Regions from separate parts of the Rhodopseudomonas boonkerdii genome, predicted to be linked through region 2. Evidence: predicted binding sites of a transcription regulator. Region 2 holds the regulator's gene; the other holds the start of a gene.
What was found. Region 2 encodes LexA, which represses DNA repair genes until DNA is damaged. Its sites were predicted from a motif close to TGTTCNNNNTGTGTTCNG; they were not measured.

Region 1: E0H22_RS14885 (single-stranded DNA-binding protein) is a predicted target of LexA. The motif match lies at 1,745-1,762, and genes of this name have one in related genera.

What each region holds. Positions count from the first base shown of each region.
Region 1 is NZ_CP036537.1:3,256,032-3,259,439, forward strand. Features, by position in the region: gene E0H22_RS14875 (DUF1127 domain-containing protein) at 219-482, shown strand; gene E0H22_RS14880 (DUF2306 domain-containing protein) at 498-905, opposite strand; gene E0H22_RS14885 (single-stranded DNA-binding protein) at 1,082-1,579, opposite strand; gene E0H22_RS14890 (outer membrane protein) at 2,027-2,737, shown strand; gene uvrA (excinuclease ABC subunit UvrA) at 2,996-3,408, shown strand, end outside.
Region 2 is NZ_CP036537.1:2,815,334-2,818,741, reverse strand. Features, by position in the region: gene E0H22_RS13065 (Orn/Lys/Arg family decarboxylase) at 1-629, shown strand, start outside; gene E0H22_RS13060 (GNAT family N-acetyltransferase) at 695-1,204, shown strand; gene lexA (transcriptional repressor LexA) at 1,449-2,159, shown strand; gene E0H22_RS13050 (ComEC/Rec2 family competence protein) at 2,166-3,408, opposite strand, start outside.

The DNA.
Region 1 (3,408 bases), 440 kb from region 2:
ACAACCATTGATTTATGGGCGGCATCATAGTATGCGGCCATCATGAATATGTTTGTGCGCATCTCCAATCGCAAATCGATGACCCGCCTTTGCTGGGCCATGGAAGGAGTCATGCGCTAGGACGTTCAAAGCCGCTATCTTCTTCGACAGGCCCCGCCGGCATCGGACGGGGCTTTTGTTTTGGCCTCGCCTGCCGTGCGCAACAGCAGGAGTGACCGATGCCAATCCAATTCACACCGCCAGCAACCGGGACCGGCGATGCCGCCGCACCATCGGCGCTGCGGGCCGCCGCTTTCTTGAAGCCGTGCTGGCACTGGTTTCAGGAGCAGTGCCGATGCCGCGAGCCAGGCATCTCGCTGCATGATCTCAGCGAAAGAGAACTGATAGATATCGGCATGACGCGCGCGGAGATCGACCACATCACCGCGCATCGTCGCCTCGATCGGCTTCGCGATGGCATGGCATATCCTTGGATGTGCTGAAGCACCGAAGCCTAATTAGCGGCCGGCGAACACCACCGTGTGCATGACGCGCCCCGGCACCATCGTGAACAAGCCGGCGATCACCAGCGCGCCGATGAAGATCGACACCATCGTGATGGCATGCGCGCGCACGCGGTGCCGGCGCGCGTGAAGGACGCCGACCACCAGCATGATCGGCGTAAGGATCGAGAGCAGATGGATCGGGCTCCAGTCACGCCACAGCCGATAGCTATCGCCATGAATCCAGAACGAGCTGATCGCCGTAATGGCCAGCAATAGCACCCATAGCCAGCCCATCACCCGATGCGACAACGTGCCCTTGGGGGCAGCGAGTTGAACGACGCCAAGCGCAAATCCTGCCATGGCTGCGAAGGCATGCAACGGGATCGGCGCGGCGGCATCGAGCAGAGGCTGGAGCGACATGTGATCACGGATCCAAGAGAATGATGCAAGCAATTCTCGCACAAATCTTTCCAATGTAAAGATATCGCGCTCATCCACATTGCGGCAGCCATCGCGCCCATTCATCCACCCGAAAAGAAAACGCGCCGCGAGCAATCGCTCGCAGCGCGCCGAGGTGTCGTTAGCAATGCGGTGGATCAGAACGGGATGTCGTCATCCATATCGCTGCGACCGCCGGCCGGCGCGGCGGCCACGCGGCGCGGCGGCGGGCTGGACTGGCCGCCGCCAAAACTGTCGCCCATGTCGTCGCCGCCATAGCCGCCACCACCGCCCGAGCCCCCGCCGCGGCCGTCGAGCATGGTCAGCGTCGCGTTGAACCCCTGCAGCACGACTTCGGTCGTGTATTTTTCAGCACCGGACTGGTCGGTCCATTTGCGGGTCTGCAACGCGCCCTCGATGTAAACCTTGGCGCCCTTCTTCAGATACTGCTCCGCCACCTTGGCGAGCCCCTCGCTGAAGATGACCACGCGATGCCATTCGGTTTTCTCCTTGCGCTCGCCGGTTGCCTTGTCGCGCCAGGTATCCGAGGTCGCCACCGTGAGATTGACCACCGGATTGCCGTTCTGCATGCGGCGGACCTCGGGATCCTTGCCGAGATTGCCGACCAAAATCACCTTGTTGACGCTACCCGCCATGCCACTCTCCTAACTCTCGAATCTGAATTGCTGATCGGATGCCGACGTCCAAGCCCGGCACCAAAGTGCCGGCTGTGCGCAACCGTGCCGATATCGACCCTATACGGTCCGTCCCCGCGGGACGTCCCCGCACCGCGGGTTATCCACCACGACGTCACTCTAGTATGTTCCCTTAATGTTCTCAAGCAGCAGAATTCGCGCGACGGTATCGTGGCAGCGCGGGGCAGACGGCCCCGTGAACTCCAGCGCACCCGATTCGTACAACCGGCCTAGGCAACTGTTTCCGCTTACCTTTTACTTACGTCCAATCCAAGGACAACGTATGCGAGTGTGGCTTTTAAGTGACTGCATTTTGACGGGACTCGCCTATAGTCCAACCAGGGATTGAATTCGGCGTTCACGCCGGGGGAATGGTTTCGCTGCGAAACCGCACTGGGGAGACTTCAGATGAAGAAGATTTTGCTTGCTTCGGCTGCCCTCGTTGTTCTCGGCGCTTCTGCGGCTTCCGCCGCTGATCTGGCTGCCCGCCCCTATACCAAAGCTCCGCCGATGCCGGTCGCCGTCGCCTACAACTGGTCCGGCTTCTACGCCGGTGTCATGGGCGGCTATGGCTGGTCCGACCGTTACCGCATCGATGGCTTCGCGTTCACCACCAATGACATCAAGGGTGGCTTCGGCGGCGGCACCATCGGCTACAACTGGGCGATCCCGGGCGGCAACTGGCTGTGGGGTCTCGAAGTCGATGCCGCGGCATCGGACATGAAGTACAGCGACACCATTCTCGGCATCGTCACCGTCGAGGACAAGATCCGCTCGTTCGGCAGCGTCACGGGACGTCTCGGCGTCACCGCCGGCGCGGCGCTGTTCTACGCCAAGGGCGGTTACGCATGGGCTGACAACCGCATTTCCATCGCCATCCCCGGCGCTTCCGCCTCGCAGAGCAAGGTTCACTCGGGCTGGACCGTGGGCGCCGGCGTCGAATACATGTTCGCACCGAGCTGGTCGCTCAAGGGTGAATATATGTATGCCGATTACGGCAACGCCGCCTATGGCGACCCGAATGTCGGCTTCACCAATGTGGGCCTGACCACACACACTGTGAAGGGCGGTATCAATTACCACTTCAACTGGGGCGGCCCGGTCATCGCCAAGTACTGAGCTTCGAAAAACAAGTCTTCGAAAGGCCGGCAGCAATGCCGGCCTTTTTCTTTGCCCGCTATTTGCCCGCGCCCTTTCCGAAAGCAGGTCTCCTCTGCACCCCCACGGCCAACAAAGTGCTGGAGACCGCGCGAGAGCACTGGAAATCCCTCCCCGTTCTTCCTATGTTCCGGACACACTCAATTCGGCGTTGATCCCGGTGCCCCGGCGAGACGCGCCCGCATGTGGCGCGCACGGCGTGCCGGGGAATGCATTGCGATGGATGAAGTCATCAAGGCGAGGCGGCAACAGGCTGCAGCGAACATGCGCAGCATCACCATCCGCGGCGCCCGCGAGCACAATCTCAAGAACATCGACCTGACGATCCCGCGCGACAAGCTGGTGGTGTTCACCGGCCTGTCCGGCTCTGGAAAATCGTCTCTCGCCTTCGACACCATCTATGCCGAGGGCCAGCGCCGTTACGTGGAGTCGCTGTCGGCCTATGCCCGGCAGTTCCTGGAGATGATGCAGAAGCCGGATGTCGACCAGATCGACGGCCTGTCCCCCGCCATCTCCATCGAGCAGAAAACCACCTCTAAGAATCCGCGCTCGACCGTCGGCACCGTCACCGAGATCTACGACTATATGCGCCTGCTGTGGGCGCGCGTCGGCATTCCCTATTCACCGGCGAC
Region 2 (3,408 bases):
CGCAATATTTGCGCGAAAACCAGATCGTACCGGAAAAGAACGATCTCAACTCGCTCCTTTTCCTGCTCACGCCCGGCGTCGAGGCCAGCAAGGCCGGCACGCTGGTGTCGGGCCTCGTGGCCTTCAAGAAATTCCATGACGACAATGCTCTGCTCGAAGACGTAATTCCGGAATTCGCGCGCCGCCGTCCGGCCCGCTATGCCGGCGTACGCCTGCGCGACCTTTGCGCCGACATGCACAAGTTTTATCGCGCGGCCGACGTGAGCGGCCTGCAGGCGAAGCAGTTCATGGATCAGCACATGCCGGAGATCGCGATGTCACCGCACGATGCCGCGCGTCTCCTGGTGCGTAACGACGTCGACTATCTGCCTATCGACGAGATTACCGGCCGCATCGCCACCACGCCCTTCGTGGTCTATCCGCCCGGCATCGCCACCATCGTGCCGGGCGAGCGCCTCACCGAGCGCGCGCAGCCGATGATTGATTATCTCAAGATGTTCGAGACCTGTTTCAACACCTTCCCGGGCTTCGACGTCGAAATCCAGGGCGTCTATCGAAAGGTGGATGCCAGCGGACGCATCCGGCTCCATACTTACGTGGTTTCCCAAGAGCGGGATCCACGGAAGTGACTTTACAGGCAGAGACCGAAACACCGATCGTCGTTCGCCCGTCGCGTGACAGCGATGTGGACGCCATGCTCGCGATCTATCGCCGTCACATCCGCCAGGGTGTGGAAGAAGGCGTCAGCGATGCCGACGCGATGCAGCCGGACGATCTGCGCGATCGCCGCAAGAACCTGAAGAACAAGCGCTTCCCCCATATCGTGGCGACGCGCGGCGGCGAAGTGGTCGGCTACGCCTATGTGGTTCAGTTTCGTAAGCGTCCGGCCTATCGCTATGCGGTGAAGCACTCGATCTATGTGCATCACGAACACACCGGCAAAGGCGTGGGTGCCAGGTTGCTGCGCGAACTGATCGACGTCTGCGCAGCCGCCGGCTTCAGGCAGATCATCGGCTATATCGACGCCGATAACGTCGCCTCCCTCGGTCTGCACGACCGCTTCGGCTTCGTCCGTGCGGGCGTTCTTTCCGGTGTCGCCTATCGCTCCGGTCGCTGGGCCGACACGGTAATGGTACAGCGCTCGCTCGCTGCCGGCGCGACCACGCCGCCGCCGCCGATGCCGCTGTCCGAACGAATTCTCTGAGCCAAAATCCGGTCGATAAACCGCATCTTTGAAGCGAAATTAGTGATTGCGGAACATCTACGGAACAGATAGGGTCCGTTCATGATTTGTTTCGAGATTCTGTGGCTTAGTGAAATCGAGAGTGCCCAAACTCGTGACTGCCTCGCCTGATGGCCTCACCGGCCACCAATCGCGAGGTCCTGAAACACACGCGGCGGCCCGACCACCGTCACTTGATGGCCTTGCCAACTGAGGATGGCTTCAGATGCTCACGCGCAAACAATACGAACTGCTCCGTTTTATCGACCAGCGGCTAAAGGAAGCCGGCGTCCCCCCTTCCTTCGACGAAATGAAGGATGCGCTGGATCTGCGCTCCAAATCGGGAATCCATCGGCTGATCACCGCGCTGGAAGAACGCGGCTTCATCCGCCGCCTGCCCAACCGCGCCCGCGCGATCGAAGTGATCAAGCTGCCAGAATTGAACACGGCTGCACCGGCCGCTCGACGGGGTTTCACGCCGAGCGTGATCGAGGGAAATCTCGGCAAGAACCGGTCCACCCCCGCCCCTGTTGCGAGCGACGATGACGGCGGTCGCACCATTTCGGTGCCTGTCATGGGCCGGATAGCAGCCGGAACGCCCATCGAGGCGCTGCAGACCCGCAGCCACTCCATTAGCGTACCGCAGGACATGCTCGGCAGCGGCGAACATTACGCCCTCGAAGTACGAGGCGATTCCATGCAGGACGCCGGTATTCTCGATGGCGACATGGCACTGATCCAGAAGTCCGACAGCGCCGATACCGGCGACATTGTCGTCGCCCTGATCGACGACGAGGAAGCCACACTGAAACGCTTCCGCCGCCGCGGCGCGTCCATCGCGCTGGAGCCGGCGAACACGGCCTATGAGGTTCGCATCCTGCCGCCGAACCGTGTCCGCATCCAGGGTAAGCTCACCGGCCTCTATCGCCGCTACTGAGCGCGCTCACTGCTCGTCGGGCTGGAGATCCGTCTCCGCCGGCGTTGCATCGACCGGCCGGGATCGCGAACTGTCGGTCGGTGCTTCTGATCCAATGGCCTCAAGCGGGGCGCGTGCCCAGGGGCGATCGAGACCGCGAGCGCGGGAAGCTTCGATAACAAAGCCGTCGCTGGAGCGATACAGGCCCGTTGCCCCCCGAACTCGCAGAGTCTCGCGATCGATCACCATCGCCCTGCAATCGGCCGGCGGCTGACGGGCTGTGACAATCACCGCGGCTCGCGCGCAATCGTCGCTGAATGCGTCTGCCTGCAATGTCAGCGCGATCAGGCTCCCGTCGCCGAGGGCCGTGACGCAGCCCGACGGGTCGCACGATACACCATGGCCGAGCGATGCATCTGTCGGCAATCTTGCGTCTGCATCCGCGCCCAGCCATTCCTTCACCTGAAACGCATCTTTGGCGCTCCGCATCACATGCAGCCGCCCGTCGCGCCCGCGCACAGCCACGCTATGACCGTCGGCGGCAATCAGGACATCGGGTTGCTTTGTCGATGCGGCCCAGAACATCGCCATCGCCAGAGCGATCGCGCCCGCATAGCGTAGCGGCGTCCGCAGCAATGCCAGAAGGACAATGCCGAAGCTGGCTAGGACCAACGGTCCTGTCCCGAAGGCGGGCACCCGGCCGATCGCGCCTGGCAATCCGGCCACCCATTTGGACACAAAGATCATCCATTGAAGGCCAAGCTCCATGATCTGCCAGAACACGCTGTCGAAGCCGAACGGGATGGCGAGAAGACCGAGCAGCCCCGCCGGCATCACGAGCGCCGACACCACCGGCATCGCCAGCAGATTGGCCACGATCCCGTAGGGCGTGATGCGATGGAAATGGTAGGCCGCGTAAGGCATCGTCGCGAGACCGGCGATCAACGAAGCCAGCAGCAGCAGTGCAAGTTCGCGCCCGCCCCACAGCGCGATCCGTGCCATGATCGAACTTTCCGATGTCGCAAACAGCGCGGGCATCCCGATCTGGACCAAGGCGACGAGACCGAGCGTCGCAGCAAAAGACATCTGAAAGCTCGGATGTACCAGCGCTTCCGGTGTGATGGCGAGCACGATCAGCGCTGCGATCGCCAACGTGCGAAAGGTGATGGCGCGGCGATCGACCATGATTGCGATCAGCACCACCGCCGTCATGATAAAGGAACGTTGTGTCGCGACCTCGGCACCGGACAGCAGCAGATAGAAAAGCGCG